Regions from separate parts of the Devosia beringensis genome, predicted to be linked through region 1. Evidence: predicted binding sites of a transcription regulator. Region 1 holds the regulator's gene; each other region holds the start of a gene.

The links. Region 1 encodes LexA, which represses DNA repair genes until DNA is damaged. Its sites were predicted from a motif close to TGTTCNNNNTGTGTTCNG; they were not measured.
Region 2: a site for LexA is predicted at 2,781-2,798, ahead of recA (recombinase RecA). Genes of this name have one in related genera too.
Region 3: a site for LexA is predicted at 4,037-4,054, ahead of GDR53_RS09460 (ImuA family protein). Genes of this name have one in related genera too.

The regions. Positions count from the first base shown of each region.
Region 1 covers NZ_CP045422.1:3,846,019-3,853,130, forward strand. The annotation lists gene GDR53_RS18695 (vitamin B12-dependent ribonucleotide reductase) at 1-339, opposite strand, end outside; gene GDR53_RS18700 (NADH:ubiquinone oxidoreductase subunit NDUFA12) at 1,091-1,489, shown strand; gene GDR53_RS18705 (DUF2155 domain-containing protein) at 1,500-1,931, shown strand; gene GDR53_RS18710 (GyrI-like domain-containing protein) at 2,054-2,551, shown strand; gene GDR53_RS18715 (YybH family protein) at 2,580-2,957, opposite strand; gene lexA (transcriptional repressor LexA) at 2,957-3,670, opposite strand; gene GDR53_RS18725 (FG-GAP-like repeat-containing protein) at 3,921-6,044, shown strand; gene GDR53_RS18730 (molybdopterin molybdotransferase MoeA) at 6,047-7,112, opposite strand, start outside.
Region 2 covers NZ_CP045422.1:3,179,217-3,186,328, forward strand. The annotation lists gene cckA (cell cycle histidine kinase CckA) at 1-118, shown strand, start outside; gene GDR53_RS15460 (DUF2237 family protein) at 115-510, shown strand; gene GDR53_RS15465 (aldo/keto reductase) at 521-1,534, opposite strand; gene araD1 (AraD1 family protein) at 1,607-2,602, opposite strand; gene recA (recombinase RecA) at 2,881-3,954, shown strand; gene alaS (alanine--tRNA ligase) at 4,196-6,835, shown strand; gene GDR53_RS15485 (pyridoxamine 5'-phosphate oxidase family protein) at 7,039-7,112, shown strand, end outside.
Region 3 covers NZ_CP045422.1:1,923,320-1,930,431, forward strand. The annotation lists gene GDR53_RS09450 (error-prone DNA polymerase) at 1-1,665, opposite strand, end outside; gene GDR53_RS09455 (Y-family DNA polymerase) at 1,662-3,329, opposite strand; gene GDR53_RS09460 (ImuA family protein) at 3,214-4,020, opposite strand; gene GDR53_RS09465 (tellurite resistance TerB family protein) at 4,256-4,696, shown strand; gene GDR53_RS09470 (succinate dehydrogenase iron-sulfur subunit) at 4,858-5,640, opposite strand; gene GDR53_RS09475 (hypothetical protein) at 5,689-5,976, opposite strand; gene GDR53_RS09480 (DUF3052 domain-containing protein) at 5,973-6,401, opposite strand; gene GDR53_RS09485 (hypothetical protein) at 6,401-6,859, opposite strand; gene sdhA (succinate dehydrogenase flavoprotein subunit) at 6,862-7,112, opposite strand, start outside.

The sequences.
Region 1 (7,112 bases):
CAGGCGATCGAAGACCTGGCGGCTGTCCATTTCCGAACCGTAGCGCTCATTCTCGGGCAGCTTGGCGAGCGCAGCTTCGTCAGGGACGGAGCGCCACAGCCAGGATGGGACGGAATTTTCCTCGACCTTCTTGAGCGCCTTGGCGACGCCGGCCTTGCGGAAATATTTCTGGGCAATGATATCGGCCGCCACCTGACTCCAGGAAGCGGGCACGGCAATGTCTTCGAGCTTGAAAACGACAGAGCCATCGGGATTGCGAATCTCGCTGGTGGCCGAGCGGAATTGCAGACCGGCATAGCGGTCCTGATTGGCAGTCGTGAACCGGCGTTCAATGCGCATAGTCGTCTTAGTCCCCAATGTAACGGGCAGATGCCCGCGAGCCGAAAAACCCGGCTTCAAACCCAAATCTGTTTTGACGCGTCACCAACCGAGCCCGTGGCCGGGCTCGACAAACATGCCTGTGCCCCCGAATGGCGCCGGTCTGATGCCAGCGCTCCGAGCAGGGGACTTGGCCCCCGGCAGTCGGTGCTGCGGGCCTGGATCAAAACATCTGCCGATTCAAACCACGCGTCAACGCAAGAAATCACAAGGTCTAGTGGTGCGATGGGTCACCGGGACAACCACTAGTAGGCTCAATATGTGGATAGCGGGGACAAAGTGCAAGATTTTCCGGCTCTTGCCCGGCTCTATTTACCCATCAAGCAGTGTCACATGAGGGCCCGATATGTGAGGCCAGAAAGCCGCGCTAAAGCGCCGTGATTCCTCATGCTTCCGGCCTCTGTCATCAGGCGGTCATAACTGGTTAACCATAGCTCAAAAACCCAGAATCAGGCGACCGCAAATCCTGTCAAGCGCAGAAAATTCGCCGAAAAATTGTCGGCGAGGGACACACCAGCGCTTGTGGCTGCCCCCGCGCGCGGCCACCCAGATGCAGTATGCAGGGCAGGGGCGCGCCTGGTGCATTGCCGGGCGGCAAAAGCGGCACCAGAAGGTCAATTTGGCGCGCCGAAAAGCCCGCCCGAGACTAGGCCGCGTGTCGAACCCATGGTACACCCGGCCCAACGCAAAGCTCCGACGGCGGAATCGACAAGTGGCAAAATCGGGTATCAAGCAGTTCCTGAGTGAAATCTTCTCCTGGTGGGGTGGTCAGACCTGGGGCACCCGCCTGTGGATCTGGCGCTTCGGCGACTATGTCGGCAGCGACGAGTTCGGCAACCAGTACTATCAGGACAAGAAAGCCGACCGGCGCTATGTAACCTATGCCGGTCCAGCCGACGCCTCCACCATCGGCAATGGCTGGCATGGCTGGATGCATCACCGCACCGACGTGGTCCCCACCAAGGCCAATTACGTGGCCAAGAGCTGGGAACTGCCGCACCAGGAAAACCTGACCGGTACGGCGGAAGCCTATCGCCCCGATGGCAGCCTGCTCAACAAGGGCGAGCGCCCGCGCGTCACCGGGGACTATGACGCCTGGTCGCCTGAATAGAGCGGGCGCCTTGCGCCATCTCACCTTTATCCTGCGCCGTGCCGCGGCGCTGCTCGCGCTGACGGCATTGGCTAGTGCCGGCCATATCGGTTCGGCCATGGCGCAGCCGATTGCCAATCCGGTTGCGGCCTTTGCCGGGCTCGACAAGATCACCGGCCGCATCACCCGCTTTGATGTCTATATTGACGAGACGGTGTTGTTCGGCGCGCTCGAGATCACCCCGCGCGCCTGCTACAGCCACCCCGTCACCGAAGCGCAGCGCGTGTCGGCCTTTCTCGAGGTCGACCAGCGCAGTCTGACCGGCACGTCCAAGCGCATCTTTACCGGCTGGATGTTTGCCGACAGCCCGGCGCTCAATGCCGTGGACCACGCCGTCTATGATGTGTGGCTGGTGGAGTGCAAGACCAGCACCGATATCCCGCCGCCCGACGCGCGCGACTGATCGCCGCTCGCTCTTCCGAGCCTGTCGAATCCCACTCCTGCTGATCGTCGTCCTCACACTGCCACGCCCCAGCGTGCGGGAGCGGCAGAAGACTGTCGCAGCAGAAGTGAGAGGAGCCCATCGTGCTGACCACCCCGATCATCCAAGACCAGGCCGCAAGGCCCTATGCCTATATCGATTTCACCGTCACCATGGCGGAGATGAAAAAGGCCGCCGATGAAGGCTTTCCGGCGCTGTTTGCCGGGCTGGCCAAGCTCGGCGTCGCGCCCATTGCGGCGCCGTTCTTCAACTATCGCCGCATCGACATGGCCAGGACGCTCGATATCGAGGTCGGCGTCCCGGTCGACCGGGTCGCGGCGCCGGACGGCGCGATCAAGTTCGGCGAATTGCCGGCAGGCAAATATGCGGCCATGACCCATACCGGTCATTATGACGGACTCTATGACGCCACCGCCATGCTGATCGGCTGGGCCAAGGAGCGCGGCATTGCCTGGGATGTGGTGGAAAAAGGCGATGGCGACCATTTCGCCTGTCGCCTCGAAATCTACGAAACCGACCCGTCGGCCGAACCGGACCCGGCAAAATGGGAGACAAGGCTGCTGTTCAAGACGGCTGGGTAGGGCGGTCAAACCAGCCCTCAGGCATGCCTTACCCCGGCGCCGCGCTCAAATGCTCATGCACGATCTGCCAAGCCTGAGCGCGGCACTGCAGCACCGTCGTGCCCCTGCCGCTGCCAGATGCGGCCCGGCCATTGATCGTGGCGGTCCAACAAAAGCGGTAGATGCACGCGGCGGCCCGGTCATCCCGGGCCAACCAATGCAGATCTTCCAGCCAATAGCTTTCGTCACGCAGAACCGCCCAAACCGATTCAAAGGCCTGGGCAATCGCCGTTATGCCGGCATGCGATCCGTCGTTGAACCAGAACACCGCGTCCGGGGCAATCAACGGCAGCAAGACCTCGAACCGGTGCTCGTTGATCAGCGACCCGTAGCGTTCCATGACGCCTTCGGGGCCGATCGCTGCCATCAGTACTTGCGCAACAAGCCGACCAGGCGACCCTGGATCTTGACCCGGTCGGGCGGGAAGATGCGGGTCTCATAGGCCGGGTTGGCGGCTTCGAGCGCCACGGTATTACCCTTGCGACGCAAGCGCTTGAGGGTGGCTTCTTCATCATCCACGAGAGCCACGATGATCTCGCCGGTGCTGGCCGCGTCCTGCTTCTTAATCAAGACGGTGTCGCCATCGAAAATACCGGCATCGATCATCGAATCGCCGCGCACTTCGAGCGCGTAATGCTCGCCGCTGCCCAACATTTCGGGCGGGACCATGATGGTGTGAGAATGGTTCTGGATCGCTTCGATGGGCGTACCGGCCGCGATACGGCCCATGACCGGAATGGCGATCGGCCTGGCATAGTCCTCGGCCGCTGATATGCGCGAAGGGGGGCTGGCTACCTTGCCCAGATTGCCCTCGATCACCGAAGGCTCGAAGCGCGCCTTGCGGCCGCCCAGCGAGGGGTTCATGGAATCGGGGAGCTTGAGCACTTCGAGCGCCCGGGCCCGGTTGGGCAGGCGACGGATAAAGCCGCGCTCCTCGAGGGCGGTGATCAGGCGATGGATGCCCGATTTGGAGGCCAGATCCAGCGCATCCTTCATCTCGTCGAAGGAGGGCGGAATGCCGCTTTCCTTCATCCGTTCGTGGATGAACATCAACAGCTCGTGTTGTTTGCGCGTGAGCATGGGCCCCTCGGGATTAGAATCGGAACATAGACAGAACGACTATAGGTGTTCCGGTTGTGTTCTGCAAGTCATCCGTTCCACGCCTGTATTGCAGGGATATCCGGGCGGCAGTTGTGAGGTGTGACTGCGCATTGCTTCGCGGCAGGGCGCCGATCCAGCGGCCAGTATTGTATTAACAGAGCATTGACAGACTGTGTTCTGTTGTCGGCATATGGGAGGTGAATACGGCAAGTCTATCGCGGGGGCGAGATTGAACTTTGGCATTGTAAACTTTGGTCGGGCCGTGGTCTTTGCGCCGCCAGTCGAGACGGGCTGGCACTTCGACAATGCGGGGACCATTGCCGGAACTGGCAACGCAGCTGACATCGCCGTTGCCGACATGGACGGCGATGGCGATCTGGACGCTGTCGTCGCCACAGGTGGCGCGGTAGTACTGACCAATGACGGCACGGGCGCGTTCACTGCTGGCGCCTCCCTGTACGCCAATTCGATCAGTGTGGCGCTTGCCGATCTGGACGGCGATGGCGACATGGATGCGGTGTTCAGCAGCCCCCACAATCCCGGCACGATCTGGCTCAATGACGGCATGGGCAATCTCACCCAAGGTGCGCTGCTGATTGAGGAGGACAGCGGCTACAGCGTCGAGGTCGGCGATTTCGACGGCGATGGCGATGTCGATATCCTATCGGTGGGCGATAGTCATACGCGGCTGTTCAGCAATGATGGAACTGGTGCCTTTATTCAGGGCTGGGAGGCGCCGATTTCCGGTGCGCGCCACGCCGTCGTGGCCGACTTCGACGGGGACGGAGACCTCGATTTCGTGACGAGCCACTCGTCCAACAGCAAACTCATTTATGTCAACGACGGCTCCGGCTCATTTGTGAGCCAGATTGCCTTTGCTGACGCGGAGGACATGACAAACCTCTTTGATGCTGGGGCCGCAGGCGACGTCGATGGTGACGGGGATATCGATATCGCCACGCGCGTACGCAACGGCAGTGGCGACCGGATATTTCTAAATGATGGATCGGGCAGCTTTACCGATAGCGGGCAGCGCCTGGCGCAAGGCCCCGGCCGCCTTGAACTCGCCGACTTTGATGCAGACGGTGATCTCGACCTTATTTCAGCGGCCTGGGCGGCGTATCCCACCGTGGTCCTTGAAAATAGCGGTAACGGTGTCTTCGTGGAGGTGCAGCGTTTTGCCGGGGCGACTTTTGGCACTGGCGTTGCCAGTGGCGATTTCGACGGCGATGGCGATATCGATGTACTGGTCGGCTCGCTGGCGCAGGGCGAAAGCCATGTTCCTCCAGTGACCCTATTACGCAACGAGCCCGGCGACCCGTCCACAGTCGACCTGACGCGGCCGGTGCCGGCGTTTTCGGCGCAGGGCATGAGCCTGGTCCTGCCGGCCAGCCTGTTCGCCGCTTTGCCGGACGCGACGGTGTTCACCGCCGACATCTATGGCAATCCGCTGCCGGAATGGCTGAATTTTGATCCGGCGACACTGACGCTGTCCTTCGACGGGGGCGCGGCCGACCCCGGCACCTTGCTGCTGCAGGTGACCGTGACGGCGCAGGCGCCCGGCGGCGGCAGCATCGCGGTCGATGTGCCGCTGATCATTCTGGACGGCGTGGAGATTGCCGGCGGCGGTCCGCTTGATGACGTGCTGTCGGGCGCGTTCTTCGGCGACTTCCTCGATGGACAAGGCGGCAATGACACGCTGTCGGGCCGCAATGGCGGCGACCTCATCGAAGGTGGTGATGGCGATGACCTCATCTTCGGTGGCAATGGTGACGACGTCCTGCTGGGCGAAAATGGCAATGACACGATCCGCGGCGGCAACGGCTTCAACCTGATGGCCGGCGAGGCCGGCGACGACATGATCTATGGAGGCCGCGACCTGGACCGGCTGGCCGGCGGCGCCGGCAATGACCTGGTGGTCGGGGGGCAGGGCGACGACCTGCTGACGGGCGATGACGGCGCCGATCTGCTGCGCGGCGGGGCCGGCTATGACCTGCTTTGGGGTGATGCCGGTAACGACATTCTCAATGGCGGGGAAGGCGATGACCAGCTCGTCGGCGGCACCGGCAATGACATCATCCGCGGCGGGGCGGGCGATGATCTATGCTTTGGCGAAACGGGAGACGACGTCTTCGTCTTTGCCGCGGGTTGCGGCAATGACGTGATTATCGATTTTGCCACCGGCGAGGACCGGTTGCGCTTCGCCGCGGGCCTGACGCTGGAATCGATGGCGGATTTCGACTTCGACTTCGACATGGTTGCCGATTCCACCGTGCTGGCGCTGTCCGATGGCGGCTCGATCCTGCTCTATGGCATTTCCGGCCTGTCCGATCCGGGCGTGCTGTTCGCCTGAGGCTAGAAGGCGTCGATCACCAGGGCCTCGGCCATGGCGCCGACCGGCTGACCGGGATCGTTTTCCGGCTGGATGATCAGCAGGTCGGCATGGGCCAGCGAGGCGGTGTGGCCGCTATCGGTCTGGGCGATCGGCATGAGGACGGGCCCGGTAGCGGTGTGGACCAGCTGCGCCCGCATGAAGTGGCGGCGCGCCGTGTTGGCCGGGGTCGGCGCAGCCAGAGGCAGGCGCCATTGGGCCGGTTCGGCATGGTCCAGCCAGGCGCGCAGAGCCGGCTTGATGAAGACGATGGCGGTGACCATGGCCGAAACTGGATTACCCGGCAGGCCGAAGACCAGCGTCTTGCCGCGGGTGCCGAACATCAGCGGCTTGCCGGGGCGCATGTTGATCTTCCAGAAATCGAGCGTCACGCCCAGCTCGAGCAGGATTTCCTGGACGATGTCATGATCGCCGACGCTGGCGCCGCCGGTGGTGATCAGGATGTCGGGCTCATCGGCAAAGATAGCAACGAGCTTTGCCCGCAGCTGATCCCGGTCGTCGCGGGCAATGCCATGGTCGGTGACGGTATCGGCGTAAGGCGCCAGCAGCGGGGCCAGACCAAAACTATTGGAGGCGACGATCTGGTCGGGCCCCAGCTCTGTGCCGGGCAATTCGAGTTCGTCGCCGGTGGCCAGCAGCGCAATGCGGGGACGTTTGGCGACGGTGAGGGCAGCTGCATTGGCCGCGGCGGCGACGGCCAGCTGCATGGGCGTTAACCGCGTGCCCGACTCGACGAGGATCTGGCCGGTGGCGAAGTCATTGCCCCTAGCCCTGACGCTGCGCCCCGGCTGCGGGGTGCTGGAGAAGCGCACCAGGGGGCCATCAACAGTGGCGTCTTCCTGCATGATCACGGCATCGGCGCCGGCCGGCACCGGCGCGCCGGTGAAGATGCGCACGGTCTCGCCGGGACTGACCGCTCCGGCAAAGCCGGCGCCGGCCTGGGACATGCCGATCAGGGTGAGGGCATGGTCTGGCACGATATCGGCCGAACGGACGGCATAGCCGTCCATGGCGCTGGCATCAAAGGGC
Region 2 (7,112 bases), 670 kb from region 1:
TCGCGATATCGAGGACGACCAGAGCGTGGAATTCCTGCCCAAGCCCTATTCGCTCGACCAGATCAATTCCAAGGTCAAGCAGGTACTGCAGAAGCTCGGCAAGGACGAGGTGCATTGACCGAGCAGGGGCGGTTTGCCGGGCCGACTGAACTCAATGTGCTTGGTGAGGCGCTGCAGCCCTGTTCGCACGATCCGCTGACCGGGTTCTACCGCACCGGCTATTGCGCGGCGGGGCCCGACCATGCGGCGGTGCACCTGGTGTGCATCGAGGCCAGCGACGCCTTTCTGACCTATTCCAAGGCGGTGGGGAACGACCTGAGCACGCCGATGCCGCAATTCGGCTTTGCCGGGCTGGTGGCGGGCAACCGCTGGTGCCTGGTGGCCGGTCGCTGGATGCAGGCGCATGTTGCCGGCACGGCGCCGCGCGTCTATCTGCGCGCCACCAACAAGGAAGTGCTGGGCCTGGTGCCGATGGCGATCCTTCGGGCCTACGCGCTCGACCTGAACTGACCGACGACGCTCAGGCCAGGCCGCCGGGAATGGGCGTGCCGGGGGCCAAGAGGCCCTTGGCGGCCAGGCTGGTCCAGAGTTCGTGCGGGATGGTGATGTCCCACCAATCGAGAATGCCGTTAAGCTCGGCCGGGGAACGCGGCCCGGGCAGGACGTTGCAGACCACCGGATGGGTCAGCGGGAACTGCAGGGCGGCAGCCGGCAGCGGCACCCCAAAGCCCTGACACACTTCCTCGATTGCCCTGACGCGGGCGACCACGGCGTCAGGCGCCTTGGCATAGTTGAATTTATCGCCGCCCACCAGAATGCCCGAATTGAACGGGCCACCGACTACGACCGAGGCGCCGCGCTGGGCGCAGGTGGTCATGAACGGGGCGAGCGCGGTCTGTTCGAGCAGGGTATAGCGCCCGGCCAGGAGGAAGACGTCCCAATCGCCCAAGGCGAAGGCGTCCATCAGCACTTCCCATTCATTGACGCCAAGGCCAATGGCGCTGACGAGGCCGCTGTCGCGCAGTTCGCGCAGGGCGCGGTAGCCGCCGCCGGCCAGCTGCGCCCAATAGGCCGCGTTGGCCGTGCCATGGGTGGCGGTGCCGATGTCGTGGACATAGAGAATATTGACGCGGTTGAGGCCGAGGCGCTGCAGGCTGTCCTCGAAGGAGCGCATCACGCCGTCATAGGTGTAATCGTAGAGCTGGTCGAAGGGCAGGGGATCGACCCAGTTGCCCTTGTCCTGCATGGCGGGATCGACCGGTTTGAGCAGGCGGCCGACCTTGGTGGAGAGCACTGCCTCGGACCGCCGAGAGCGCAGCACGTCGCCCACCAGGTGTTCCGAGCGGCCCAGGCCATATTGCGGGGCGGTGTCGAGATAGGTGAGACCCTGGTCGAGCGCATGGCTGACCGTGGCGCGGGCCTGGTCGGCCGGCACGGCGGAGAAGATGCCGGCAAGGCTGGCGCCGCCGAGGCCCAGCGTGGTGATCTGCAGATCGGTCCGGCCGATCCGGCGCTTTTCAAAAGTTCGTGCCATGGTATTTCCCCCCGCCTCGCAAGGCGGAGGGAAACTGACATGTTAGTGTCGGGGCGGCAAGCGGGTAGCGGGCTAGTAGACATTGCCGATGATCAGGGGATGCTCATCCTGCTGGCGCAGCGGGTTGCGCAGGGCGGCGCCGAAGGGGGCGGCCTCAAGCTCGAAAATGTCATTCGGCTGCGTGGCAATGCCATCGGCAAAGCTCAGCGTGGCGGTGCCGAAGCAATGGACATGCACATCGCCGGGATTGCGGAACAGCTCATATTTGAAGTGGTGATATTCAAGATTGGCGATGGTGTGGCTCATATTGTCCTCGCCCGAGACGAAGGGCTTTTCCCACAGCACCTTGCCGTCGCGCCAGATGCGCGAGGTGCCCTCGACATGGGCGGGCAGGTCGCCCAGGCGCAGTTCGGGGCCGAAGGAACAGGCGCGCAGCTTGGAATGGGCCAGGTAGAGATAATTCATCCGCTCGGTGACGTGATCGGAGAATTCATTGGCCAGGACAAAGCCCAGGCGACGCGGCTGACCGTTCTGGTCGATGACATAGATGCCGGCGATTTCGGGCTCTTCGCCGGCGTCCAGGGCAAAGCCGGGGGAGGGGATGGGATGGCCGGGGCGGGCCACGGTATAGCCATTGCCCTTGTAGAACCATTCCGGCTGCACGCCATGGCCGCCATCGGTGGGCTTGCCGTGTTCAAGGCCCATCTGGAACATCTTCATCGAATCGGTGAGCTCGCCGGCCGGCTTGCTGCCGCTGGCCTTATGCATGGCGTCGCGGGTGGCGGCCGAGCCGAGATGGGTGAGGCCGGTGCCGGTGACGTAGAGATGAGCCGGATCGGGATGGTCGATGGGGGAAAGCATGCGCCCCTCGGCCAGGATGGCGGCGCGATCGACGGTGTCGCCCAGGCCGCGGGATGCGATCAGGGCGGCGAGGCCGCCATGGCTGGAGAGCGCGGCAATGGTCAGCTCATAGACACTGGCGGTGTCATTGACCGTCCGGGCTACCCCGTCCTGCACGGCAGCCACGGCGCGATGGCCATTGAGATCGAAGAACTGGATGAGATTCACGGCGCGGCTCCTGCGCAACAAGGCCCCTGGGGCACGATTGCGGGCATAAAACGCAACATGGCCCCGCGACGCAAGTGCAAAAATCATACTTATGATGCGCAGCTGGGCCGAGCGAGCGATTCTTCAGAGTCTATGGCCAAGAACTAACCGATGTTCTCATTTTGTCCATTGACGAGACGGGAACAATATGAGAACAAATAAAGCACATTGTATGCACCCCCAGCTCAGGCATCCGCGCGTTGCGCCGCCCTCCGGAGCGTGGAATAAGGAGAGAATTGATGGCTAACGCGTCGCTTCGTGTTGTTGAAGGTGGATCGATGGATAAGGACAAGGCACTTGCCGCGGCGCTCAGCCAGATCGAGCGCAATTTCGGCAAGGGGTCGATCATGCGCCTGGGCGAGGCGGCAGCGATCGAAGTCGAGTCGATCTCGACCGGCTCGCTCGGCCTCGACATTGCGCTGGGCATTGGCGGCCTGCCAAAGGGCCGTATCGTGGAGATTTTCGGGCCGGAAAGCTCGGGCAAGACCACATTGGCGCTGCATGTGATTGCCGAGGCCCAGAAGGCCGGCGGCATCTGCGCCTTTGTCGATGCCGAGCATGCGCTCGACCCGATCTATGCCCGCAAGCTGGGCGTCAATGTCGATGACCTGCTGATCTCGCAGCCCGATGCCGGCGAGCAGGCGCTGGAAATCACCGATACGCTGGTCCGCTCAGGCGCCATCGACGTGCTGGTGATCGATTCGGTGGCGGCGCTGACGCCGCGGGCCGAGCTCGAAGGCGAAATGGGCGATTCACTGCCGGGCCTGCAGGCCCGCCTGATGAGCCAGGCCATGCGCAAGCTGACCGGCTCGATCTCCAAGTCCAAGTGCCTGGTCATCTTCATCAACCAGATCCGTATGAAGATCGGTGTGATGTATGGCTCGCCCGAGACGACGACGGGCGGCAATGCGCTGAAATTCTACGCTTCGGTGCGCCTCGACATTCGCCGCATTGGCGCGCTCAAGGATCGCGAAGAGATCGTGGGCAACCAGACGCGAGTCAAGGTGGTCAAGAACAAGCTGGCGCCGCCGTTCCGCCAGGTCGAATTCGACATCATGTATGGCGAAGGCATTTCCAAGACCGGCGAGCTGCTCGATCTGGGCGTCAAGGCCGGCATCATCGAAAAGGCCGGCGCCTGGTTCTCCTGGGACAGCCAGCGGCTGGGCCAGGGGCGCGAGAATGCGCGGCAATATCTCAAGGACAATCCGGATGCCGCCCGGACAATCGAGCAGAGCGTGCGCGAAAGCTCGGGCTTGCTGGGCGAAGTGCTGCTGGTGGCCGGTGGCGACGACGCCGTGGGCAGCGACGAATAGGTTTCGTCCCAGGTCATTCTTCCCATGCAGGGTATTTTGAGGGGCATCGCACAAGCGATGCCCCTTTTTTGTCCGCGGGGTGCGGTGGTGATCCGGTCTGGCCGGCCGCCTGGGATGCGCGCGGCGGGCAGGGGGTACCGCATTGCTGCCGCAATGCTGGACATTTCGGCAGGCCACGCGATAGAAAGCCAGCCGACCTCTGCGGCGCGTCCGTGCCATTCTCCCGAATGAAAGTCCGTCCATGACCAGCGTTAACGACCTGCGTTCGAGTTTTTCCCAGTATTTTGTGCGCAATGGCCACGAGGCCGTGGCGTCGAGCCCGCTGGTGCCGCGCAACGATCCGACGCTGATGTTCACCAATGCGGGCATGGTGCAGTTCAAGAACACCTTTACCGGGGTGGAAAAGCGCCCTTATTCGCGCGCGGTCTCGGCGCAGAAATGCGTGCGCGCCGGCGGCAAGCACAACGATCTCGACAATGTGGGCTTTACCGCCCGCCACCACACCTTTTTCGAGATGCTGGGCAATTTCTCGTTCGGCGACTATTTCAAGGCAGAGGCGATCGAGCTGGCCTGGAACCTGCTCACCAAGGAGTGGGAACTGCCGCGCGACAAGCTGATGGTCACCATCTATCAGGATGATGACGAGGCCATGGCGCTGTGGAAGAAGATTGCCGGCCTCAGCGAAGACCGCATCGTGCGGCTCGGCGCCAAGTCCAACTTCTGGCAGATGGGCGATACCGGCCCGTGCGGTCCCTGCTCGGAAATCTTCTACGACCATGGCGACAAGGTCTGGGGCGGCCCGCCGGGCTCGGCCGAGGAAGATGGCGATCGCTGGATCGAGATCTGGAACCTGGTGTTCATGCAGTATGAGCAGCAGGCCAATGGTGACCGCTCCAGCCTGCCGCGCCCCTCGATCGATACCGGCATGGGTATCGAGCGCGTCGCTGCGGTGATGCAGGGCGTGCATGACAATTACGATATCGACCTGTTCAAGGCGCTGATCGGCGCGGCCGCTGCGGCGACTGGCGTCGACGTGCAGGGCGAGGGCAATCGCAGCCTGCGCGTCATCGCCGATCACCTGCGCTCGATGAGCTTTCTGATTGCCGAGGGCGTGCTGCCATCCAATGAAGGCCGCGGCTATGTGCTGCGCCGCATCATGCGCCGCGCCATGCGCCACGCCACGCTGCTGGGCGCCGAAGAGCCGGTGATCTACAAGCTGGTGCCCACCCTGGTGCGCGAGATGGGCCAGGCCTATCCCGAGCTGCAGAGCGGGGAGGCCATGATTGCCGAGACGGTCAAACTCGAGGAAGGGCGCTTCCTCAAGACGCTGGGCCGCGGGCTGCAGATCCTGGCCGACGAGACCAAGGAGATGGGCGAGGGGGCCGTGCTCAATGGCGCCTCGGCCTTCAAGCTCTACGACACCTATGGCTTCCCGCTCGACCTGACGCAGGACGCGTTGCGCCTGCGCGGCATCAGCGTCGACCAGCCCGGCTTTGACGCCGCCATGGCGGCGCAAAAGGCCGAAGCGCGCAAGAGCTGGTCGGGCGCTGGTGGCGCCGCCACCGACACGATCTGGTTCAGCCTGGCCGACCAGCACGGGCCGACCGAATTTTTGGGCTATGAGACCGAAAGCGCCGAGGCCGAGGTCAAGGCGCTGATCCGCGACGGCGCCGAGGTGTCAACCTTGGGCGTCGGCGAGACCGGCTTTGTCGTGGTCAACCAGACGCCGTTTTATGGCGAGAGCGGCGGCCAGGTTGGCGATCACGGCGTGCTCACCGGCGAGGGACTGGTCGCGATCGTCACCGATACGCAGAAATTCCACGGCGTCTTTGCCCACCAGGTCACTGTGAGCGAGGGTGCGCTCAAGGTCGGCCAGCCGATCACCCTGGTGGTCGATCATGCCCGCCGCTCGGCGATCCGCTCGAACCATTCGGCGACCCATCTGCTGCATGAGGCGCTGCGCCTGGTGCTGGGCGACCACGTCGCGCAAAAGGGCTCGATGGTCTCGCCCGACCGGCTGCGCTTCGATTTCGTGCATACCAAGCCGGTGACCCCGCAGGAAATGGCGGAGGTCGAAGACATTGCCAATGCCATCGTGCTGCAGAATACCCCGGTCGAGACGCGGCTGATGGGCGTGGACGAGGCCAAGGAATCGGGCGCCCGCGCCCTGTTCGGCGAGAAATATGGCGATGAGGTCCGCGTCGTGGCCATGGGCGAGCCGACCGGCAATAGCCTGGGCTGGTCAGTGGAACTGTGCGGCGGCACGCATGTGCGGCGCACCGGTGATATCGGCCTGGTCTCGATCGTGGCGGAAAGCGCCGTGGGCGCCGGGGTGCGCCGCATCGAGGCGCTGACCGGCACGGCGGCGCGGCATCGCGGCAATACCAATGTGGCCATTGTCGATGCGGCAGCCGGTCTGCTGCGCGCCGGCAGCCATGAAGTGCTCGATCGCATCGCGGCGCTGCAGGAGCAGCTCAAGCGCAGCGAAAAGGCCCTGAGCGACGCCAAGCAGAAGCTGGCCATGGGCGGCGGCACTGAACAGGTCGCCGGCCCGGAGATCATCAATGGCGTGGCCTTTGTTGGCCGCGTCGTCGAGGGGCTGCAGCCCAAGGATCTGCGCGGCCTCGTCGACCAGACCAAGAAGCAGGTCGGCTCGGCGGTGATTGCCATTGTCGGGGTGACCGAGGACGGCAAGGCGGGCCTGGCCGTTGGCGTGACGGAAGACTTGCTGGACAAGGCCTCGGCCGTCGACCTGGTGCGGGCCGGCTCGGCCGTGCTGGGCGGGCAGGGTGGTGGCGGACGGCCGGACATGGCCCAGGCCGGCGGCCCCGATGGCAGCAAGGCCGAGGAAGCCCTGGCCGCGATCCGCGCGCTGCTCTAGTCGAATTGACCCCATAGATAGAAAGGCTCCCGCCATGGCGGGGGCCTTTTGCTTTTGGGTGCGCGCCGAGGGCGGTGGGCGGCAGAAGGCAATACCCTCTTGCTGGTCCCGTCAAATCTGCTTAAATTGCCGATATGAGGTACGTACCTCAGAAATTGACCTGAACGGGAGATCAGGTCAGGACCAAGCCGGGGGAGGCGGGTATGGGCGATTTTGCGGCACGGCCGGAACATGTCATTGGCGACGAAGCAGCGTTGCGGGCGCTGTTTCCGGAAAC
Region 3 (7,112 bases), 1.9 Mb from region 1:
GTCCTTGTTCCATTCGATGATCTGCCGGCTCTCCATGGCCGTCTTGCCGATCGGCACCAGGCTTTCGAGCGAATCGCGGGTGATGACGAAGCCGCCGACATGCTGGCTGAGATGGCGGGGAAAGCCGCGCAGCACCTTGACCACCTCGAACATCTGGGCAAGCACCGGATCATCCGGGCTGAGCCCGATCGTCCCCAGGTCACCCAGATCGAGTTTCTGCCCCCAGCCCCAATGCAGCTGGTTCAGCGCGGCAACCGTGTCGTCGGACACACCGAACACTTTTGCGGTTTCGCGAATGGCGCTCTTGGAGCGGTAGGAGATGACATTGGCGGTCAGGCCGGTGCGCTTGCCGCCATACTTTTTATAGACATATTGCATCACCTCTTCACGCCGCTCATGCTCGAAATCGACGTCGATATCGGGCGGTTCGTCGCGCTCGGTCGAGATGAAGCGACCAAAGACCAGCGTGCCGGTCTCGGGATTGACCTCGGTGATCTCGAGGCAAAAGCAGACCGTGGAATTGGCCGCCGAGCCGCGCCCCTGGCAGAGGATATTGAGCGTATAGCGGGCATGCTGGACAATATCGTGCACGGTCAGGAAATAGGCCGCATAGCCTTTGAAGCCGATCAGGCACAGCTCGGTCCAGATCGTCTTCTTGATGCTGTCGGGCACGCCCTGGGGGAAGCGCTTCGCCGCACCCTGCCAGGTCAGCCGTTCCAGCGTCTGCTGCGCCGTCTCGCCATTGCCGATGGTTTCTTCGGGATAGTTGTATTTCAGCTGGTCGAGCGCGAAGTCGATGCGGGCGATGAAAAGCTGCGTTTGCGTGATGGCATGGGGATGCTCGCGGAACAGCCGGGCCATTTCAGAGGCCGGCTTGAGATGCCGCTCGGCATTGGCGGCAAGCCGGAAGCCGGCGCTTTCCAGCGTCAGGTGCTCGCGGATGCAGGTCACCACATCCTGGACGATGCGCCGGTCCGGCTCGTGGTAGCGCACGTCATTGCTGGCCAGCATGGTGGCGCGATGCCGCCTGGCCAGTTCATCGATCCGGTTGAGCCGGGCGCGATCCTGGCCATCAAAGCGCGGGGCCCCGGCGACCCAGACAGAGCCGGGCGACCTTGTGGTGAGCGTCTCCAGCGTCCTTTCGGTCAGGCCCCAATCGGTTTCGTCGGGGATGAGAATGAAGAGCTGGCCCTGGGCATGGTTTTCCGATGGACCCTGCTCGACCGCCGAGACCGGATCACCCGAACCGAACAGGTCGCTCAGATAGAGGACGGGCTTGCCCTTCTCCCCCCGCTGATTGCCCCGGGTGAGCAGCTTGCACAGCCGGCCATAGGCCACCCGGTCGGTGGGATAGGCGATGATATCAGGCGTGCCGTCGGCAAAGCACAGGCGCACGCCGACCAGATAGCGGAAGTCGGAGAAGCGGTCTTCGTCCCGGTCGCGGGCAATGACATAGCCGCGCACCACGCCGGCAAAGCTGTTGCGATCGGTCACGCCAAAGGCCTTGAGGCCCAGATGCATGGCGGCAGAGACCATTTCTTCGGGCGATGACCCGCTCTGCAGGAAGGAAAAATTGGTGGTCGATACCAGTTCGGCAAAGTCAGGTACCGGCGGCGACTGCAGCCGCCCGCCCTGCCGGGGCTGCAGATGGATGATGTCGCTCATGCGAAAAATCCGTGCAGATACCAGTTGCCGTCACCATAGGCGCCCTGCCGATAAATCCAGAACCGTCGGCCCTGGGCATCCTCGGCTACATAATAGTCCCGGCTTCCGGCGTCGGGATCGTGCAGCGCCAGGTCGGGCAGATAGGGTGGCTGTTCCGGCTTTTCGCCCGGCTCGGGCGGTTTTGGCACAAAGGGCGGCACCAGTTGCAGGCGCTGCCCGGTGCGCCACCATTCGGCCCCCAGCCGTTCGGGACCTTCCGCCTTGATCAGCCGGTAACTCGCCCGCCGCCAGATCATCGACGCCGGCAGGCCATCGGGCACTTCGGCATTGATGGCCACCAGTTCGGGCACCGGCAGCAGGCGCAGCGGACGGTCCAGCCCTATGGAGGGCTCTGCCGAAGCCTGCGGGACATAAGCCATCGCCGGCACCAGCCGCGCTGCCCGTTCGGGAATATGGGTGGCGACGAATTGCGTGCGCAGCACGGCCAGAGGCCCCAAGCGGCTGCTCATCCGGTCCTGCAGTTGATCGAGGTCCTCGCTGCCGTCGCGGGTGGCAAAGGCCCCCAGCTGAACCGCATCGAGTTCCCCCACCGAACTCACCGCCAACCGGATCATGTCGATGCCGAAGCCGGCATCATATTCGCCTTCAAGCCGCTCGGAGCGGTTGGAAAAGAGCTTGCTGATATGATCGGGATCGCGCGTCAGCCGGGCCGCGTTGATCGACAGCGTGATGATCTTGTGATCGACGCGATAGAGGAAAAGATGAAAGGCCTGTCCGCCAAGGCCTTCGGCTTCCAGCCTGATGGCGAGCTGGATGGCCAGGTCATGGGTGGTCATCAGCACGTCGTCCATCAGCCCGATCGGATCGGTGAAGCGCCGTTCGGCATAGCGCTCGGCGACCGGAATGCGCGGCACCATGCGCTCTTGCAGCAAGCCATAGGCCTGGTCGAGCCGCTGCAACAGCGACAGCCCGAAGCGGGCCTGCAACGGCTTGCGCTCGCGCGGCCGCAGCTGGCCGATGGTCTTGAGACCCATCTGGCTCAGCCCGGCGATCTGCGCCGGGCTCAGGCGCAAGGCATTGACCGGCAGCGCATCGAGCACGGCTTCCAGGTCGGGGTTTTCGACCACCTGGCTGCGGGCAAAATGGCTGACCGCCCAGGCAGCGCCAATGGTGGGAGCAATGGCGCCGGCGACCGTATAGCCAAGCGCGCGCAGGCGGGTGAGCAGCAGGCGCAGCATGGGGCCTTCGCCCCCAAACAGGTGGGCGACCCCGGTAATGTCGAGCACCAGGTCGCCAAAACGGGTGACATCGTCCATCACCGCGACCAGCGGGCTGGCATTGGAATGCCAGTCGGCAAAATCGGCAAAGACCGCCTCCAGCACAGGCCGGTCGATCTCACGGACCGTCAGCGTCGGCACCATGGCGCGCGCATCGGCCAGGTTTTGCCCCACGCTGAGCCCGGCCCGGCCGGCCTCGGCATCCAGCGCCGCGAGCCGCAGCCCGCCCTTGATGCGCTCATAGAGCGCCAGCGGACCCTTGAGCCCCGGCTCACGCCGTTTCAGCCAATCGGTCGGCCAGGTGGGCAGGAACAGCGCCAGGAAACGGCGGCCCGGCAGCAGAGCCGGTTGCGTTGCGGCGTGCAGCATCGAGTGTGGTGAATCCATCTTGCGTCCAACCCAGGAGCCATTCGGTTTGCTGATTGAGGAGAACCCCCTTTTCCAGCTGTGCCCGCCACTGCGGGGCGCCGGGGGCAAAGGGATCAAAGCGCTTGCGGGCGCTCAGTGCCGGGGTCAGTCGCCAGCGCAGATGCGCCGCGCTGGCCTCCCGGTCGGTGCCATAACGCAACATGAGAATAGAACTGCCGGCACTGGCGGCCCGCAGGCTGAGCCGACGGCTGGCGGTGAAATCGAGGATCTTGTTGTGCCCGGCGATATCGGCCAGCACGGCCGCCACCGCCTTGCAGGCCAGCGCCTCTTCGGCCGCCCACAGCAGCTCGACCATGGTGGCGGCCCGCACCAGCACCAGCGCATCGGGGTCAAAGCCGAAGCTGAGCAGGCCCGGCCCATAGGGCAGGCCCATTTCCTGGCTGTCCTTGACCAGCTGCAGATAGATGACGGCCGGGCGCTGGCGGGTCAGCAGGCCCCTGGCCTGGGCCAGGGCAAAGCCCAGCACGGCCCCGGCATGGCGGCGCTCATCGGTGAACACTTCCTGCAGCAAGCCGCCCGCCGGCAGCGGAAAACCGGCTGCAGGATCGCGGGTCACTACCCGCGCTTCGGCCAAAGCCGGCTTGCGCTCGATATCGGCAATAGCGTCCCGCAGCGCGGCAAGGCGCTGTTGGTGGTCTGGCGAGCCCATTGGCGCAGCCTTATGAGTGAACAAAACAGGAACACTTAGACTCCGAATCCGGCGAGAGTCGAGTCCTTTTTCGGGGTCCCTGGTGTGGCCATTGCGCATCAAACCCGGTCAAGAGCGCGTGAGCCAGGCAACTGACCATTGAGCAAATGGCTTTGATGACTAAGTCTGGCTTGCCTGCCCTCCCGGCGCCGCCTGCCAGAGCTGTTCCGTCGCACCCCGAAAAGAGGCACCTGCCATGTTCGAGGCCCTTACCCGCCTGTTCTCCAGACCCGAAGAAGCCATCGACAGCAACGATCCCCAGCTGGCCGTGGCGGCGCTGCTGGTGCATCTGGCCGCGGTCGACGGACAGATGACCGAGGCCGAGCGGCAGGTGATCAAGAATGCGCTGATGGATCAGTACGCGCTGGACGAGCCCAGCGTCGGCCGGCTGATCAAGGAGGCGGCGCTGCGCGATGCCGAGGCGGTGGACCTTTACCGGTTCACCTCAAGCCTGGCCTCGCTGGAACTGGCCGAGCGCCTCGAGATCATCCGCATGATGTGGACGGTGGTGTTTGCCGACCAGAGCAATCACGAGATGGAAGACAATATGGTCTGGCGCGTCGCCGAACTGATCGGCGTCTCCAGCCGCGACCGCACCATCCTGCGCCGGCAGATCGGCAAGGCCGAAGAGGCTTGATCGTATCCGGCAGGGCAAATCGCGCCAGTGGCGCGATTTGAGCGCGCAAGACCAGGAGACCTATGGTCGAGTGGCACGAACCCTCCATAGACGGCCCGTCCCAAACAAAACAGCCTCCGGATCACGCCGGAGGCTGCTGCTTATTCAGCGATCGATCAGGCCTAAGCCGCCTGGCGTTCCACCATCATCTTCTTGATTTCGGCGATAGCCTTGGCCGGGTTCAGCCCCTTGGGGCAGACCTTGGCGCAGTTCATGATGGTGTGGCAGCGGAACAGCTTGAAGGGGTCTTCGAGGTCATCAAGGCGTTCCTGGGTGGTCTCGTCGCGGCTGTCGATCAGCCAGCGATAGGCCTGCAGCAGGGCGGCAGGCCCCAGATACTTGTCGCCATTCCACCAATAGCTCGGGCACGAGGTCGAGCAGCAGGCGCAGAGGATGCATTCATAGAGCCCGTCCAGCTTGGCGCGCTGGGGCACTGTCTGCGTCCATTCCTTTTCCGGAGTGGGCGAGGTGGTCTTGAGCCAGGGCTCGATGGCGCGGTGCTGGGCGTAAAAGGTGCTGAGGTCCGGCACCAGATCCTTGACCACCGGCATATGCGGCAGCGGATAGATCTTGATGGGGCCCGAGCTCTCTTCCATGCCCTTGGTGCAGGCCAGGGTGTTGAGCCCGTTGATATTCATCGAGCAGGAGCCGCAAATGCCCTCGCGGCAGGAGCGGCGCAGGGTCAGCGTGGGGTCGACCTTGTTCTTGATCCAGAGCAGGCCATCCAGGATCATCGGGCCGCAATCGTCGAGGTCGACGAAATAGGTGTCGATGCGCGGATTGGCCGACTGGTCGGGGTCATAGCGATAGATGTGGTATTCGCGCAGCCGCTTGGCCGCAGCCGGCTTGGGCCAGGATTTGCCCTTGGCGGGGCGATCGGCCTTGGGGAGCATCAGTTCGACCATGGGTCGGTCTTCCTTTTTTACGCACGCTGCTCAACACAGCGCGAAATCCTAGTAGTCCGGCTTGCAGACCTGGTTGCTCTTGGCGACATAGGTATTGTAGGCGACGAAATCGCTGTCGGCCGGGGTGCCGCCCTTCATGGAGGCGATCACCACCCCCATGAAGCGCTCGTCGATCAGCGTCATGGCCGCCTCGGCCTTGCAGGCGCACAGCGTGTCGTTCTGGGCAATGCCCATGCAGACACGATAAAACTCGTCCTTTTGCTCTGCTGTGGGTGCTGCGGCGAAAGCCGGCACGCTCAGCAGGCCCAGCATGGCCAGCACGGCTAAAAATCTCATCTCAGCTCCTTGCGGATCACCAGTTTCAGCCCCGACCAGGTCTGGTCGACAGCACAGACCTTCACATCAACCAGCCCGATGGGCAGCAGCACCGTGCGGATCACATCCTCGGTGATGTCGGTGGCCAGTTTGGCCGCCTTTTTGGGCCAGCTCACCCAGATCATGCCGTCCCGGGCGATCAGGTCGAGCAGGCGCTGGCCCAGCGTCTCGAGCACGGCGCGGGCACTGGTGAAGATATGGATGACGTCATAACCGGGCGCCGCATCGCCGAGCTGGTCGAGCGTGACCCGGCTGGATTCAGCAAAGGCGCGGGCCGTGGCGAGCTCGGCCAGGGACGAGGGCAGGTCGATGAACAGCGCCCGCTGCCCATCCTTGAGCCCGAGCTTTTGCGCCAAAGGCGTGCCCGAATATTGAGTATCCGGCATCAGTCCACCCGCCTCTGATAGCGAGCGTCATCGAGAGAGCCCACGACTGCTCCGTCTGCGGCATGACCCAGGCAACCGTGCAGCTCCAGGGCCTTGCCGGGAACCAGGCGCACGTCGCAACTGACCATCTGGCCATCCGGCGTGTCATCGGCAAAATAACGCCAGAACTTCTCCGCCTTGAATTCGTAGCCGCCGTGCTGGTCCCAGCAATCGATCAGCGGGCGCCCCTCGCAGGAATAGGCGTCCAGCTCACCGGTAATGCCACCTTCAAGGCACATCCCCGCAGCAATGGTGAAGTCGGGGTCCGTGCGCAAGTTTTCGATTTCCGGGCCCCATTGAGTCTGCGTCCAGCAGCCCTGCATGGCCGCGGCAAAGCCTTCGGCGGTCTCCGACACAGCCAGCGCCGGGAGCGACGTCCCCAGCGCGAAGGGTACTGCAGCGAGGGCCGCCAGGCGCATGATCAGTACACCCGTGCCTTGGGCGCGATCTTCTTGAGGTCGATGCCGCCTTCGCTTTCGGGGGTCAGCGGGTCGAGATGAACCGGGCGATAGCCCAGCTTGACCGCGCCGGTATCGGTGTCGATCCAGCCCAAAGTGTGCTTGCGCCAGTTGACGTCGTCGCGGGAGGCAAAATCCTCGCGGGCATGGGCGCCGCGGCTTTCCTCGCGCGCTTCGGCCGAGACCACGGTAACCATGGCATTGGCCATCAGGT